DNA from 4 places in the Staphylococcus piscifermentans genome. Region 2 is predicted to be linked to each of the others. Evidence: riboswitches for the same ligand, from Rfam matches in the RefSeq annotation. Region 2 holds a riboswitch; each other region holds the start of a gene.

Region 1 (4,246 bases), 860 kb from region 2:
CTGCACCGGCCATAGCTGTTGAACCGATTAAACCGATAATTGCAGTAGTAATCGCTAAGATTAATGAACCTAAAGCTTCCGGCATTAAGAAATAACGAATAATTTGGAACGGTGATGCACCCATTGCATTCGCTGCTTCGATAACCCCTGAGTCTACTTCCAATAGTGAATTTTCAACGAGACGCGCAATGTATGGTGCTACGTATACCGTTAAAGGTACAATCGCAGCTGCTGTACCAATAGATGTACCTACGATTAATTTAGTAAACGGCACAATCGCGATTAACAAAATAATGAATGGAATTGAACGAAAAATGTTAATAATCGGATTCAAGATATGATAGATCGCTACATTTTCCCAAATACCATTTTTCTTTGTCACTACCAGCAAGATGCCTAAGGGAATCCCGATTAACGCACCAATTACTAGTGAAATCGAAACCATCAATAATGTTTGATAGAGCGCTTCCCATAATTGCGACGAGTCTAAAGATGAACCTAGCATATTATCCGACCTCCTCATATTCGATGTGATGTTGTTTCAAGTAATCATATGCGCGATGTTTCTCTTCGTCAGTCCCTTTAATGCGCAAAGTTAAATAACCGACTGAAGTGTCCTGAATATCCGACATCGAAGCATAAATGACATTCACTTCTAAATTAAAGTCTTTGATTAATGTTTGAATGACAGACAATCCTAATTGAGCGCCTTCCATATAAACTTTCACATCTTGATAATTCGCATCTGTCGGTAATTGATGAATCATCTTCTCACTGATATCTGTACTGATAACTGTAGAAACGAAGTTCTTCGCTGTTTCAGTTTTCGGATGACTGAAGACATCTAATACAGTGCCTTTTTCAATGACGCGCCCTTGTTCCATAACGGCAACTTTATCGCAAATCTTTTGTATCACGCTCATCTCGTGGGTAATCAATAAAATCGTTACTTCAAATGTTTCATTAACACGCTTTAAGAGTCGCAAGATAGAGTCCGTAGTAGCTGGATCGAGTGCACTTGTAGCTTCATCACATAATAAAATTTGAGGATCCGTGACAAGTGCTCTGGCAATAGCTACTCTTTGTTTCTGACCACCAGAAAGTTCATTCGGATATTGCGAACCTTTATCACCAAGTCCGACGAACTCTAACATTTCATCTACTTTCTCTTTTATGTATTTTTTACTCTTGCCTTCCAAAATCAGCGGCATTGCCACATTATTAAATACCGTTTTTGAATTCAGCAAGTTGAAATGCTGGAATATCATTCCGATATTCTTCTTAACTTTACGCAATTCTTTCTTGCTGTATTGATCTATTTGATGTCCATCGACAACGACCTCACCAGATGTTACATTCTCAAGTTTATTTACTAAACGGATTAAAGTACTCTTACCTGCACCGCTGTAGCCAATAACACCGTAGATTTCTTGTCGTTCAACAGTAAAACTGACATCCTTTAAAGCTTGAATTTCTGTTGAGCGCTTATGGAATGTTTTACTCACATCCTTGAACTCAATCATAGGTTAGCCCCCTCTGATATTTTGAAATGAATGAATTTTGCCTCTATTTTGACTTTTATTTTGAAAAATAAAAATTCCGGGGACAATGAAACAAGTCCTCGGAATAATTCGGCTCGTCTCATCTTTACAGCATTTGCTGTAGGAATTGGCACAGTAATCGACTTGTTACGATCTCGATCCTGCTGCCGAGGTTTCATAGGGCCTGTCCCTCCACCTCTCTGGATAAGAGTTATGTATTCAGTTCATTTATTTATATCCCATATATTACATTACTGAGTGAAAAAGTCAACATTAATTTTTAGAAAATTGTTAATTTCAACTTAATTCTAAACTCTAGAGCCCGTAAGCGTTTACAACTTTCATCTCAATAGTAAAACTATTCAAAATCAGTTCATTTATCCGTATATTTTTCTCTTTTCAAAATTAAAAAAGAACCAGGCACGGTGGCCTGGTTCTTAATTTGAAGAAAACTTATTTATTTTTGATTTTTACGGCGTTTCATACCAAACATCATTGCAGTTCCTAAGCCAGCAAAGATAGTACCGTAAAGCATTGGTGCTGTATCGTCAGCGCCTGTATTTGGTAATACTTTTGCTTTTGGTTGTGTTTTTTCTGGTTTCGCTGTGCTTGGTTGAGTAGCTACTTTATTTGTTGTTGAAACTTTTGTCGTTGTTTTTACTTCTGGTTGATGCTTTGGTTCTGGATTTACAACTTTATGACTATCACCATGGTTTGCAACAGGTGTGTGAGTGTCTGTTACTGGTGGAGTCGTTTGAGAATCCTCTGGTGTTGTATTTTGATCTGGTACAACTGGTGTATCAATATGACACTCTTTGTTCGGTGGTGTATCCGGTTGACTTGGTTTAATTGGATCCGGTGTAATCGGTTCCGGTTTAATCGGATCTGGTGTAATCGGTCCTGGTTTAATTGGTTCCGGTACACTTGGTGTTGCTGGCACCAATGGAATCATTGGAATCGTAACTTTCGGTGTTTCAGGTTTATGACAAGGTACGATAATTTTAGTTTTATCTGCACATTGTAATACTACATTACCTTTCACATCGTGGTTATATCCAATAATTACTATCGCATTACCATATTCATCGCATGGAATTTCGATACGATGACCATTACTAAATACAATAACGTTTGTATTATATTGGTCAATGTAATTATTTACGATATAAACAGGTGCTGTTGGTTGAGCATCTCTGCCATCACGGCCGTCACGTCCATCTCTACCATTTCTGCCGTCTCTGCCATCGCGACCATTAACACCGTCGCGACCATCTTTACCGTCTTTACCTTTCAAGATAGTGATTGTATTTCCATCGCTGAATTCGACGACAGTATTACCGTCTTTATCTTGGTGTGAATCTTTAACAGTAACAGATACGCCATCTTTTCCTTTTGGAATTGTAATTTCTCTGCCATCACTGAAGACCACAATCGTATTACCATTAGGATCTACTTTTTGACCTGTTACAGTGATTGATTGACCATCTTTACCGTCTTTGCCATCTTTGCCTTTCAAGACTGTAATCGTATTACCGTCGCTGAATTCGACAACTGTGTTGCCATCTTTATCTTGATGCGAATCTTTCACAGTAACTGAAACGCCATCTTTACCTTTTGGAATTGTAATTTCGTGTCCATCACTAAATGTCACTTTCGTATTACCGTTAGGATCCAAAGCTTGGCCAGTAATTGTGATTGACTTACCATCTTTACCGTCTTTACCGTCTTTGCCTTTCGGTACAGTGATTGATTTGCCATCATTGAATGTGACTTTCGTATTACCATCTGGATCAATAGTTTGGCCAGTTACTGTAATTGATTTACCGTCTTGACCGTCACGACCATCTTTACCATTTAATCCTTGTTCACCTTTGTCGCCTTTAGCAATTGTAACTGAAGTACCATCGCTGAATTCGACAACTGTGTTACCGGCTGGATCTTTAGCTGTTGAAACGATTGAAATTGATTTACCATCTTGACCTTTAGGTACAACAATTTCATGTCCATCGCTGAAGACCACTTTCGTATTACCGTCAGGTTGTACCGCAGAAGAAGTAATTGTGATAGATTGACCATCTGCTCCTTTATCACCTTTAGGCACTACGACTTCATGGCCATCACTGAATGTCACTTTCACATCGCCATTTGGCAAGTTTTCAGTGTTAGTGATAGTAATTGATTTGCCGTCTACACCATCTTTTCCTTTTGGTACAGTCACTTTAGAACCGTCACTGAAGTCGATAACTGTATTACCATCTGCATCTGGTTCAGCTTTAGTAATAGTAACTGATTTACCGTCTAAACCTTTAGGAATATTGATTTCACGACCGTCTGAGAATGTCACTTTTGTTGAACCATCTGGTTGTACTTCAGTTCCTGTAATAGTTACAGAAGTACCGTCGTTACCTTTATCTCCCTTGTCGCCTTTTTCTCCTTTAGGAATTGTAACGCTGCTTCCATCACTGAATGAAACTACTGTGTTGCCATCTGGATCTTTAGTTGTTTTAACGATAGTTACAGAATCTCCAGCATCGCCTTTCGCGCCTTTAGGTACGATGATTTCATGTCCATCGCTGAATGTGACTTTAACATCTCCGCTTGGCAATGTTTCGGTACCAGTAACAGTGATTGATTTGCCGTCCACACCATCTTTGGCTTTTGGAATTGTAACTTTAGAACCATCTGAGAAGGTTACTTCAGTGTTG
Region 2 (4,246 bases):
TATTTTATTAGTAGCCCAGTCACCCACGTATTGGATGATGAACACGAATACTAAAATAAGAATAGTTGAAACTAAAATGACATCATTTTGGTTTCTAGTAAACCCTGTTAAGTAGGCCAAGTTTCCTAGACCTCCTGCACCGATTACACCAGCAACTGCTGTAGACCCTACTAAAGCGATTGCTGTCACTGTGATGCCTGAAATCAAAGCTGGACGTGCTTCTGGTATCAACACTTTTCTGATAATTGTCCAAGTATCTGCTCCCATAGAACGTGCCGCTTCAATCACACCTTTATTAATCTCTTTGAACGCAATTTCTACTAAACGTGCATAGAATGGCGCTGCACCGATTACTAATGCCGGCAATGCACCTGTTGGTCCACTGATAGTTCCTAAAATCAAACTTGTAAACGGAATTAATAATAAGATTAAAATGATGAATGGAATCGCTCTGAACAAGTTAACAATAAATGAAACAATTTGGTAAAACACTTTAGCTACAGGTGATTTGCTTTTAGCAGTTAAAAATAAGAGTACTCCTAAAATTAAACCAATAATAAATGCAAATACTGTAGAAATTGCCGTCATATAAAGTGTTTCGATTGAAGCTTGCCATACTTGATCCCATTGAACGTTCGGCATTGTAATCATTTCTTGAAGTATATCGCTGAATGACTTATCCATGACGTACCACCTCCACGTTCACACTACGTTTTTCCAATTCATTTTTGAACTCATCGAAATATTCAGTTTTCAATCCTGCAATATGTACAATCAAGAAACCAATCGGACCATTTTTAGCATGCCGGATATTTGCTTCTAAGATGTTGACATTTAAATCATATTGCTGTGTGATATAAGATACGATAGGTTCAGTTGTTTCTTCTCCAGCAAAGTTAAATCTGAGAATATAACCATCTTCCGCTGCCGGAATCAATTCTTCAATAGATTCGTCGAACTCGTCATTTAAGCCTTCTTTTACAAAACGTTTAGTGACTTGATGCTGTGGATTCTCAAACACTTCTTTCACATTACCGCGCTCGATTACACGTCCATTTTCCATTACTGCAACTTCATCGCAGATTTGACGTATAACGTTCATCTCATGCGTAATGATAACAATCGTTAAATCTTCTTCTTTTCTAATTTTTAAAAGTAGTTCTAAAATTTCATCCGTTGTTTGCGGATCCAATGCACTTGTTGCTTCATCACATAATAAGACTTTTGGATCATTCGCTAATGCACGCGCAATACCGACTCTTTGTTTTTGTCCTCCAGATAATTCAGAAGGATAGGCCTTTTCACGTCCGCTTAAACCTACCAAATTAATTAATTCTTTGGCTCTGGCTACAGCTTTGCTACGTTTTACACCTGCAATTTCCAATGGAAACGTAATGTTATCCAACACTGTTCTAGACCATAATAGGTTGAAATGCTGGAATATCATGCTGACTTTTTGACGTTTCTTTCTTAATTGTGACTTAGAAAGCTTGCCCAATTCTTCTCCGTCTATAATCACTTCACCTGAAGTTGGTTCTTCTAAATAATTTAAGATTCTGACAAGCGTACTTTTACCAGCGCCTGAAAACCCGATAACGCCGTAAATCGTACCCTCTGCTACATCTAAATCGACATGATCGACAGCTAGTACATCTTGATGTTTCGTCTTATACCGTTTGACGATTTGTTTGAGTTGAATCACCCTATACTCCCCTTTCCTTGCTTACATTACCACATTAAAAAATGCTCTCTCTTATCGTCGCTTCAAGCGATAAAGAGAAAGCAATTTAAAATTTCTTTCTCTCATCTTCAAAAGCAGTTCAACTTTTTGTGAATTGGCACCATTTCTAATAAGACGGTTGCCGGGTTTCGCAGGGCACATCCCTCCACCTCTCTTGATAAGAGATAACACTATTTAATTGATACTTATCCTACCACTTCACTCTGTGATAGTCAATAACTATTTTAAATTTTCTAATAAATATGGAACAGATTGAAATGCGTAAATTCGCTTTATTTCTTGATCTTTAGACATCAATATTACTACCGGAACAGATTGGATTTCGTACTGCTCGCTGAAATCCGCATGAAAGTTCAAATCCGCTTTGACGACTGGCAATTGCAGTATATCATTAGCAATATCCAGCATTCTTTCGGAAATTTTACATGTTCCGCACATTGGCGTATAACCAAATATCAGATGTTTGTCTTTATCAAAATTTTGGGTAATATCTGTTCTTGTTGTCTTGCTTGTACTCATCTATAAACTAATCCTTTCACAGGAGCTTCATCTTTTACGTTAAATCCATATTTTCTAAGCACTCTAGCAAGGTAAGGTCTTGGACAGCGAGCTACTTCACAATAGGTTTTGTCCACAAAGATATGCTCGCTTTCTGAAAGATAATGTTTAAACCATTGGCGGATGCGTTGTCCTTCTTTATCTGCATCCACGAGGATATAGACTGGTCGTTCATACAGGGATTCAATCATATCATCTAATTTATCAATCCCCATTGTGCCGTGTGTACAAATGATTTGGACCGGTTCGTTCATCACCTCTTGAACACGCTTTTTATCTGTCTTACCTTCAACAACGATTACTTTATCTAACAATGCCATATTCACTACACTCCAATACTCTCGTGATATCATTGCATAATACTTGCAAACGTGGTGCTTAAGTTAAGAAATACGTAATAATATTAAATTTTGCTAATCAAACTTATAGTTCTATAGTAACGCAGAAACTTGTCGCTTTGCATGAAACTTGTTTTGAAACAAATGTATTATGTACTTCACTGTTAAGTAACTGCACTTTACTAATATAGTTAGTTATATCCATTTCCGCGAAAAAAATAACCCCAAAATACAAAGTATCCTGGAGTTGCCTTTTTCAATATAAATTATTCACCAATCATTTCTTTATATTGATCTGCTGATAATAAGTCATCTAATTGACTTTCATCATTTAATTTCACTTTCACCATCCATGCTTTTTCGTATGGTGATTCATTAACGAATTCAGGGCTGTCTTCTAATTCTTCATTAATTTCAACTACAGAGCCTGAAACAGGTGCATATAATTCAGATACAGTTTTAACTGATTCTACGCTACCGAAAGATTCGCCCTCTTCAATATCATCTTCTGTTTCTGGTAACTCAACGAATACGATGTCGCCAAGTTCACCTTGTGCGTATTCAGTAATACCGATAGTTACTGTATCGCCTTCAACTTTAACCCATTCATGTTCTTTTGAATATTTCAATTCCTCTGGCACTGCCACACGAATCCCCTCCTATAATATAAATGAATACTCTTTAATGATGCCATATGAAACCTTTTCATTCAACTATTTATAGACATCTTTTATGTTTTAAATTTTTTTGGTTAATTTAATTATTCGAGCTCTTAAAAAGAATGCAAGTACGGACTACAGCCGAATTAGTTTACCCATTTTTCTTTGTATTCTTTTTCATTGAATCCAAGCGTTATTTTGTCGCCTGAAATTGCTAACGGACGTTTCACTAACATACCGTCTGAAGCCAATAAATCTAGCTTTTCATCGTCTGATAAATCATCTAAACGGTCTTTCAGGCCTAATTCACGGTATTTACCTCCGCGCTTATTGAATAATTTGTCAATTTCGACACCGGTCTTATCAATCATGTCTTGCAACTCTCTTTTATTGGGATTAAGCTCTACAATGTCAATCGGTTCGTAACTTACACCGTATTCATCTAGAAATTTAGCTGCTTTCTTGCATGTTGTACAATTTTGATACTGATAAAATCTAATCAATTTATTGACCTCCTTTAACTTTGTTTATAATATACCAAATTATCAATTAAAACGCTTTAATTTATAGGTTGAAATTTTTTTAGATTCGCAAATCATTAGTTATAATAAGCGTATAAGCAATTTTAAAGGAGAGACTTAATAATGGAAGCTATAAAAACACGTGAAGAATTTGATAAAGTGATCCAAAGCGAACAACCTGTAATCGTTAAATTCGAAGCAGGTTGGTGTCCTGATTGCAAAGCTATGGACATGTGGATTGACCCAATCGTTAAAAAATACGATGATTATAAATGGTATTCAGTTAACCGAGACGAATTAGAAGAAGTTGCTCAAGAAAATGAAGTAATGGGAATTCCAAGTCTGCTTGTTTTCCAATATGGAGATAAACTTGCACACTTACATTCCGCAAATGCTAAATCCCCTGAACAAGTGGAATCTTTCTTAAGT
Region 3 (4,246 bases), 930 kb from region 2:
CCTACGCCGTATTTTCCGCCAGTCCAGCCTGTGTTTACTAAATATACTTCAACTTCATGTTTATCAATTAATTGTCCAAGCAATTCAGCATATTTCTTAGGGTTTAATGGCAAGAATGGTGCACCGAAGCATGTAGAGAATGATGGTACAGGCTCAGTGATACCACGTTCAGTACCTGCTAATTTAGAAGTGAAACCACTTAAGAAATGATACAATGCTTGTTCTTTTGTTAATTTAGAAATTGGAGGCAATACGCCGAATGCATCAGCTGTTAAGAATACGATTGTATTCGGATGCGCTGCTTTTGATGGTTTAGCAATATTATCGATATAGTCGATAGGATATGCTGCACGTGTGTTTTCAGTATATTTATTGTCATCGAAATCAACGTTACCATCTTCTTCGACTACAACATTTTCTAAAATTGTACCATAACGGATTGCATTATAAATTTGAGGTTCTTTTTCTTTTGAGAGATTGATAGCTTTCGCATAGCAGCCGCCTTCAATGTTGAAAATACCATTTTTATTCCAGCCGTGTTCATCATCACCGATTAATTTACGATCTGGAGCTGCTGATAAAGTTGTTTTACCTGTTCCAGATAATCCGAAGAATAATGCAACGTCGCCTTTTTCACCCACGTTAGCTGAGCAATGCATACTCATGATATCTTGTTGAGGTAATAAATAGTTCATTACTGAGAAGATACCTTTCTTCATTTCACCCGCATATTCTGTTCCGCCGATAAGGATAATACGGTGTTTGAAAGAAATGATAACGAAAGTTTCAGAAGCTGTGCCATCTACTTCAGGGTTTGCTTTGAAGTGAGGCGCAGAAACAATTGTAAAGTTCGCTTTAATTTTTTCTGCTTCATCTTTAGAAGAAGGGCGGATAAACATGTTATGTGCGAATAAATTGTGCCAAGCCATTTCGTTAACTACAGTTAAACGTAATTGAGTATCTTGGTCACTTCCTGCGTAACCGTTGAAGACGTAGAGTTCATCTTTTTGGTCTAAGTAATCTAGAACTTTATCATACAATCTAAGGAATTTTTCTTCTTCGATAGGTTGGTTTACTGAGCCCCAGTCAATTGCATCTCTGTAAGAAGGTTCGTTTACAATAAATTTATCTTTAGGAGAACGACCTGTGTATTGGCCAGTCAATTGATTGATTGCTCCTAGTTCTGTGAGTTCGCCTTCATTATTGTCTAAAATCTTGTTGTAAAGTTGCGTTTTTGTAAGTTGAAATAATGATGATGGTTTTTCAATCAAATGATTCAACTTTTTTAAATTTGTTTGTGCATCTACTGCCATTTTTAAAAACCCCTCCAGCGCGTAAGTATTAATGTAATTGTAAGCCTTTACATTTTTATAGTATAACATACTATATCCATTATTCCACATCGGATTTATGAAAAAACAATTCGTGTAATTGACAATTTTATTTTGTTTGGGTAGTATTATTTGTAACGGATTCTCTTATCCTGAGTGGCGGAGGGACATGGACCCAACGAAGCCCAGCAACCTCTCCTTATTGGAGAAAGGTGCCAAACCGTTTGCAAATGTCATATAAGACGTTTGAACGATAAGAGCGAAAGGACGTCAAAGGGCTTTCTCTCTATGTATATATAGTGGAAAGCCCTTTTTAATTTGAGCTCATAGATAGAGAATTTTCGTAATTAAAATCAAAAGGAGTCAGTTATGTCGAATAATAGAAGATTATTTACGTCAGAATCTGTTACAGAAGGACATCCTGATAAAATAGCAGACCAAATTTCAGATGCTATTTTGGATGAATTATTAAAGAAAGATCCAGATGCAAGGGTGGCATGTGAGACAGTAGTCACTACGGGAATGGCTATGATTGTCGGGGAAATTTCTACTTCCACTTATGTGGATTTTCCAAAAGTAGTACGAGATACAGTTGAAGAAATCGGTTATACAAGAGCGAAATACGGCTATGACAACCAAACAATGGCAGTGATGTCAGCGATTGATGAACAATCTCCTGATATTGCGCAAGCAGTGGACCGCGCTTTAGAATATAGAAATGAAATCAGCGAAGAAGAAATTGAAGCTACAGGTGCAGGGGACCAAGGTTTAATGTTCGGATACGCTACCAACGAGACTGATACGTATATGCCGACACCGATTTTCTTCTCGCATCAACTTGCGAAACGTTTATCAGATGTACGTAAAGATGGTACTTTAAAATACTTGCGTCCTGACGGAAAAGTGCAAGTTACAGTAGAATATGATGAAAATGATAAACCAGTTCGTATTGATACAATTGTAATTTCAACACAACATGCTGAAGAAATAACATTAGATCAAATTCAAGAGGATATCCGTAAACATGTTATCGACCCAATTGTACCTTCATCATTATTAGATGATGAAACTAAGTTCTTCATCAATCCGACAGGCCGTTTTGTAATCGGCGGGCCACAAGGTGATGCAGGCTTGACTGGTCGTAAAATTATCGTTGATACTTATGGCGGCTTTGCGCGTCATGGCGGCGGATGCTTCAGCGGTAAAGATCCAACAAAAGTAGACCGTTCAGCAGCTTATGCAGCACGCTATGTAGCTAAAAATATTGTAGCGGCAGGATTAGCTGATAAATGTGAAGTCCAACTTGCTTATGCTATCGGTGTAGCAGAACCTGTTTCAATTTCCATCGATACATTTGGAACTGGAAAAGTTTCTGAAGGCAAATTAGTAGAAGCGGTACGTGATAATTTCGATTTACGTCCAGCAGGTATTATTAAAATGTTGGATTTAAAACGCCCGATATACAAACAAACTGCAGCTTATGGTCATTTCGGCCGTACAGACATTGCATTGCCTTGGGAACGTGTAGATAAAGTGGATGTATTGAAAGAAGCGGTCCAAGCATAATTCTGCGATTTTTGCATGAAATTCAGGATTATTATCGATAGAATCGAAACTTTCCTTTATAATGAAACGTAAGACAAGTAAAGGAGCGGAATATGTATGGGACCATTGGAAATTGGTTTAGTAGCAGCGATAGTCATAGCTGTTATATTCTTAATATTATTCTTAACTGCATTAAACAGTAAAAAGAAAGCACAACAGCAAGCAGAAGAACAATATGAAGCAAAAGAAAAAAGCTTGAAAGATAATTACGAAGATGAGCTTGAAAAAGAACGTGTAGAACATAAGAAAACAGTAACAAAACAACGTGCTGATTTTGATGCCACAGTCGATTCGAAAGATCGTGAAATTGATGCATTGAAGCTGTTTTCAAAAAACCATAGCGAATACATCACTGATATGCGTCTTATCGGTATAAGAGAACGCTTAGTGAAAGAAAAACGTATTCGCCCTGAAGATATGCATATTATGGCAAACATCTTCTTGCCGAAAAATGATATGAATGATATCGAACGTATCAGCCATTTAGTGTTAACACGTACAGGTTTATACATTATAGACTCGCAACTTTTAAAAGGGCACGTTTATAATGGTATCAGCGGCAAACAGTTTGCTGAATTACCTACCATTGAACAAGTTTTCAATGTCTTGAATTTAGATCAGCGTACACCGCAAACTTTAGTATTAGATGAAAATGACGATCAACAATCTGCAACGTTTGTGAATTACTCGAAACAACTGCATTATGTTGAACAATTAGCGGATGCGTTGCAACGTCAGTTGAATTTGAAATATACGCCAATGGCACTACTTTATTTCAATCCTAAAAATGAAGGTGCTGTGACAATTTCGAATTATGCACAAAATACCAATACTAAAGTACTTGTTGGTGCTGAACAATTGGATGAATACTTTAATAAATTTGTTTTCCATGGCCGTATTCAATATAATGTTGAAGATTTGGCGCGTATTATGGAAGAAATTGAATCTTTTAATTAAGGTTTGAGGCACTGTTTGAGTTGTTACAGCTCTCACAGTGCTTTTCTTTTTCCTGAAAAGGAAGTTTGAGTGAATGCATGGCCGGTAAAGTTTAAGGTATAGTAGAGATATCAATGACAAGGAGAGAGATAAGAATGGAATATGTGGAATTTTATAATGGTAACCGTATGCCGATTGTCGGTTTAGGTACTTTTCGTGTGGAAAATGATGAGCAGGCTAAGGAAGCGGTTCAAGTTGCGATTGAAAATGGTTACAGAAGTATTGATACCGCTATGATTTATGGCAATGAAGAAAAGGTCGGTGAAGGGATTAAGGCTGGATTAGAATCTACTGGCTTAAAACGTTCGGACTTA
Region 4 (4,246 bases), 1.3 Mb from region 2:
GAAATTCGAAGACTTCAAAACAGAAGATTTCACGAATACCTTTGAAACGAACGTCTATCCCATCTTCTGGACTACGCAAAAGGCTTTAGAATACTTGAAACCAGGCGGTACAATTACAACAACAACTTCTATTCAAGGTTACGATCCGAATCCATTATTGCATGACTATGCCGCAACCAAAGCAGCGATTATTTCCTTGACTAAGAGCCTTGCGAAAGAATTAATCGAAAGAGGCATCCGTGTCAATTCAGTCGCGCCAGGTCCATTCTGGTCACCATTACAAATCTCAGGTGGACAACCGCAAGATAAAATTCCAGAATTCGGTCAACAATCCATGATGGGACGCTCAGGTCAACCTGTTGAATTAGCCAGCACCTACGTTCTTTTAGCCTCAGACGAATCCAGCTATACAACAGGACAAGTCTATGGTGTAACAGGCGGTAAACAAATTAATTAAACTGCTGCTCTGGAAAAGAAACCTTAGAAGCGCAGCCCCGTCTTAACTATTTCCCCCTCGGCAACAGAAGCCGGGGGTTTTTGAATGGGGAAGGGCGAGTCATCATGAACAAGTCATTAGCAATTAGAGCTGATTTTTCCTACTATAAAACTACCAATTATAAATAAAATGAGGTGAGCGTATGAAACAATTCGATCCAAACGAGTTAACGCAGAAAGATAATTATAAATTATTGAGCGGAAGCGTATTACCGCGTCCTATCGCTTTCGTGACTTCTCAAGATAAAGAAGGCAATCTTAATGCAGCGCCTTTCAGTTTTTTTAATGTAGTAAGCAGTGAACCGCCGATGATTATGATTTCGACGGCACGTATGAACGGCAAACGCAAAGATACATCTGTCAACATTGAGACGATGGGTGAGTTTGTGGTGCATATTTCACAACTTTCCATGATTGAAGGAATCAACCAAACAGCCGCACCTATTGCACCGACAGAAAATGAATTAAAACGGACAGACTTTAAAACAATTCCTTCCACTGTAGTCGACGTCCCTGCAATTGAAGGGGCAAGTATCCGCTTCGAATGCAAATTAGACCGTCTCATTGAATTAGGCGATGATGAAACAGGTAACGATTTAATCATCGGACGCGTGGTACAATATCATATTGACGATGCGGTTTATATGGATCCATTCAAGATTAATGTGCAAGCCTTGCAGCCTGTAGGACGTTTAGCAGGAAACGATTATGTGAAACTAGGCGAAGAATTTACGATTCAACGACCGACTGAATAAATGCTTAACAAAAGTTAACCTTCAGATAATTGACGCAAGCCGTTGAGCGTGATAAGTTTAAAAAGATTCACAATTTAAAAATAAATAGTGCTTATCAAGAGAGGTGGAGTGAAGGGCACTTTGAAGCCTCGGCAACATGGAAACGCGTGTGCCAAGTCCCGTAGCAATCGATTGCTAAGAGATAAGAATTGATATATTTATCCTTTTTTCTTAGCGCAGAAAAAAGGTTTTTTATTTATGAAATGAGAGGTGTGGAGTAGAAGATGGCTGAAGAGAAAAAGAAAGGTAATGCTTTTGCACTGATACCTTTAATTGTCTTCGTCGGTTTATTTTTAGGCGTCGGCATTATTACAGGAGACTTTACTAAAATGCCATTAAATATCGCGATTACGATTGCAGTCATTGTGGCATTGCTGATGAATCGCAAACAAAAATTTGCTGAGAAAGTAGAAGTTTTTACTAAAGGAGCAGGCCATTCCAATATTATTCTGATGGTCTTGATATTTGTACTTGCAGGGGCTTTTTCAAAAGTAACTGAAGATATGGGAGGCGTAAAATCAACTGTTAACCTTGGATTATCCTTAATCCCCGGCAACTTGCTGATTATCGGATTATTCGTCATTTGTATGTTTGTATCGATTTCGATGGGAACTTCAGTAGGGACAGTAGCCGCTATTGCACCGGTAGGATTTGGTATCAGCCAAGCAACGGACATTCCTTCCGCACTTGCCATGGCGACTGTAGTAGGCGGTGCGATGTTCGGTGACAATTTATCGATGATCTCAGACACTACCATCGCAGCGGTGCGTACGCAACATACACGCATGAGCGACAAGTTTAAAGTGAATTTCCGGATTGTGTTGCCAGGTGCGATACTTTCAATGATCATCTTGGGCATCTTAACGCATAGCGCAAGCATCAACAGCGCAAAGAATTATGACTATGACTTGATTAAAGTTATTCCTTACTTATTAGTATTAATTTTAGCTCTGATTGGCGTCAATGTAATTATTGTGTTAATTGGAGGGACTGTGCTTTCAGGAATTATCGGCTTATTAGATGGATCGTTCAATTGGATTAAATTCTTGAAAGCGGCCTCTGAAGGTATGATCGGTATGGAAGATATTGCCATTATTGCTTTGATGATCGGTGGTTTAATTGGTTTAATCCAGCACTATGGCGGTATTACTTGGCTGCTGAACTTTGTACGAAGCCGTGTGAAATCCAGACGTGGCGCCGAAATTGGGATTGCAAGTTTAGTCAGTGCCGCAGATATTTCTACAGCCAACAATACGATTTCTATTTTAATGGCCGGTCCGTTGGCTAAAAACATTGCGGATGAATATGATATCGACCCTAGAAAGTCCGCCAGTATTCTAGATATTTTCGGCAGCTGCTTCCAAGGTTTACTACCTTACAGTCCGCAAGTCATTGCTGCAGCTGGAGTAGCCGGTGTTTCACCCTTTATGCTGATGCCTTATTCCATTTATCCGGTAATGCTCGGCTTAAGTGGATTAGTGGCAATCATCTTTAACCTTCCTAGATTAAATAAAAAGAAAGCTGGGAAAGAGGCATAATTAATTTTTACTTCCACACAAGAAAAATGTTAAAGTAATCTTGTTGCAAAACTAACAAAACGGTGCATGAAGTGAAGCAGATAGAGGACGATTATTTTGTCTTATGCACTAGAAATACGTTAAAATAAGGTTAAGTGTGAAAGTAGGTGACGACAGAGTGGCAAGATATAACATAGAAAATGACGTAGTGGTCATTTCGTTGGAGCGATTAATGCGTATTAATCCTGAATTGATTTATCAAGCGTGGACAGATGCCGATATTATGAGACGTTGGTTTATGACTTCTAATCGAACTAATAAGTCCATCGACTTGATTCCTGAAGAAGGGCGACGTTACGAAATCGTTGATGAACGTAATGGCAAGATGAATAAAATTACAGGTGTCTTCCAAGAACTAGAAGCACCGAATCGTATTGTGATGACTATCGGCATGCCTGAATTAAGCGACAAAGAAGATACCATCGAAGTTGAAATCTTTGAACGTGAACCAGGTGCTGACATTACACAAATGAATTTCCGATATACTGCTGTTGTTCCGAAAGAACGACGCTGGACTACCTTAGAATATAAGCAGCAGAAAAAAGAATATCATGACTCAACAGCGCATGGCTTTGAGAACATGTTTATTAAGCTGCAAGATATTTTGACGGAAATGCAGAAAGAACAAGAAGAATTTTAAAAATTAGAAGAAAAAGAAGCGGTACGCCACTTTGTAGTGAGCATGTACCGCTTCTTTTTATCTATTAAACTGTTTCTTGACCACGTTTATTCCAAGTTAAGATAAAGCTCAACATTGCAAGTATACTGATAACAGTAAGCAGTATAAATCCAACATCCCAACCAAAATGATCAACGACAAATCCTAAGATAATATTCGCCATCACTGCACCGAACAAGTAACCGAATAATCCAGTAAGTCCGGCGGCTGTTCCGGCAGCTTTTTTCGGAACATAATCAAGTGCTTGCAACCCAATCAACATCACAGGACCATAGATTAAGAAACCGATTGCCACTAAGGAAAGATTATCAATCCAAGGATGGCCGGCAGGGTTCAACCAATAGATAAGCACGAAAATCGTTACACCTAACATAAAGAAGAATCCAGCAGGTCCACGACGTCCTTTAAATAATTTATCTGATAGCCAACCGCACAACAATGTACCAGGTATTCCAGCCCATTCATATAAGAAGTAAGCCCAACCAGATGCTTTCATATCAAAATGTTTTTCTTCACTAAGATACACTGGCGCCCAATCCAGTACTCCATAACGTACGAAATAGACAAAGATGTTGGCAAAGGCAATAGCCCATACCCACTTATTGTTCAATACATATTTGAAGAGAATCTCTTTCGTAGTCAATTCAGTCTCCATAGTTTCTTTTGAAGCATTAGGATAATCATCGCGGTAGACCTCAATA

The links. Region 2 has a riboswitch for S-adenosylmethionine ahead of CKV71_RS10030 (methionine ABC transporter ATP-binding protein). Riboswitches for the same ligand answer to the same signal wherever they lie in the genome.
Region 1: it holds a riboswitch for S-adenosylmethionine, as region 2 does, so the genes downstream of both, CKV71_RS01635 (methionine ABC transporter ATP-binding protein) here and CKV71_RS10030 (methionine ABC transporter ATP-binding protein) in region 2, are expected to answer to the same signal.
Region 3: it holds a riboswitch for S-adenosylmethionine, as region 2 does, so the genes downstream of both, metK (methionine adenosyltransferase) here and CKV71_RS10030 (methionine ABC transporter ATP-binding protein) in region 2, are expected to answer to the same signal.
Region 4: it holds a riboswitch for S-adenosylmethionine, as region 2 does, so the genes downstream of both, CKV71_RS03390 (Na+/H+ antiporter NhaC family protein) here and CKV71_RS10030 (methionine ABC transporter ATP-binding protein) in region 2, are expected to answer to the same signal.

The regions. Positions count from the first base shown of each region.
Region 1 is NZ_LT906447.1:401,789-406,034, reverse strand. Features, by position in the region: gene CKV71_RS01640 (methionine ABC transporter permease) at 1-505, opposite strand, end outside; gene CKV71_RS01635 (methionine ABC transporter ATP-binding protein) at 507-1,523, opposite strand; SAM riboswitch class I at 1,639-1,752, opposite strand; gene CKV71_RS01630 (G5 domain-containing protein) at 1,999-4,246, opposite strand, start outside.
Region 2 is NZ_LT906447.1:2,151,077-2,155,322, forward strand. Features, by position in the region: gene CKV71_RS10025 (methionine ABC transporter permease) at 1-684, opposite strand, end outside; gene CKV71_RS10030 (methionine ABC transporter ATP-binding protein) at 677-1,702, opposite strand; SAM riboswitch class I at 1,801-1,905, opposite strand; gene CKV71_RS10035 (thioredoxin family protein) at 1,961-2,260, opposite strand; gene CKV71_RS10040 (toprim domain-containing protein) at 2,257-2,619, opposite strand; gene gcvH (glycine cleavage system protein GcvH) at 2,904-3,284, opposite strand; gene CKV71_RS10050 (arsenate reductase family protein) at 3,443-3,799, opposite strand; gene CKV71_RS10055 (thioredoxin family protein) at 3,941-4,246, shown strand, end outside.
Region 3 is NZ_LT906447.1:1,224,506-1,228,751, forward strand. Features, by position in the region: gene pckA (phosphoenolpyruvate carboxykinase (ATP)) at 1-1,313, opposite strand, end outside; SAM riboswitch class I at 1,476-1,591, shown strand; gene metK (methionine adenosyltransferase) at 1,701-2,897, shown strand; gene CKV71_RS05700 (nuclease-related domain-containing protein) at 2,994-3,893, shown strand; gene CKV71_RS05705 (aldo/keto reductase) at 4,028-4,246, shown strand, end outside.
Region 4 is NZ_LT906447.1:810,761-815,006, forward strand. Features, by position in the region: gene CKV71_RS03380 (SDR family oxidoreductase) at 1-457, shown strand, start outside; gene CKV71_RS03385 (flavin reductase family protein) at 639-1,250, shown strand; SAM riboswitch class I at 1,339-1,438, shown strand; gene CKV71_RS03390 (Na+/H+ antiporter NhaC family protein) at 1,514-2,827, shown strand; gene CKV71_RS03395 (SRPBCC family protein) at 2,985-3,506, shown strand; gene glpT (glycerol-3-phosphate transporter) at 3,571-4,246, opposite strand, start outside.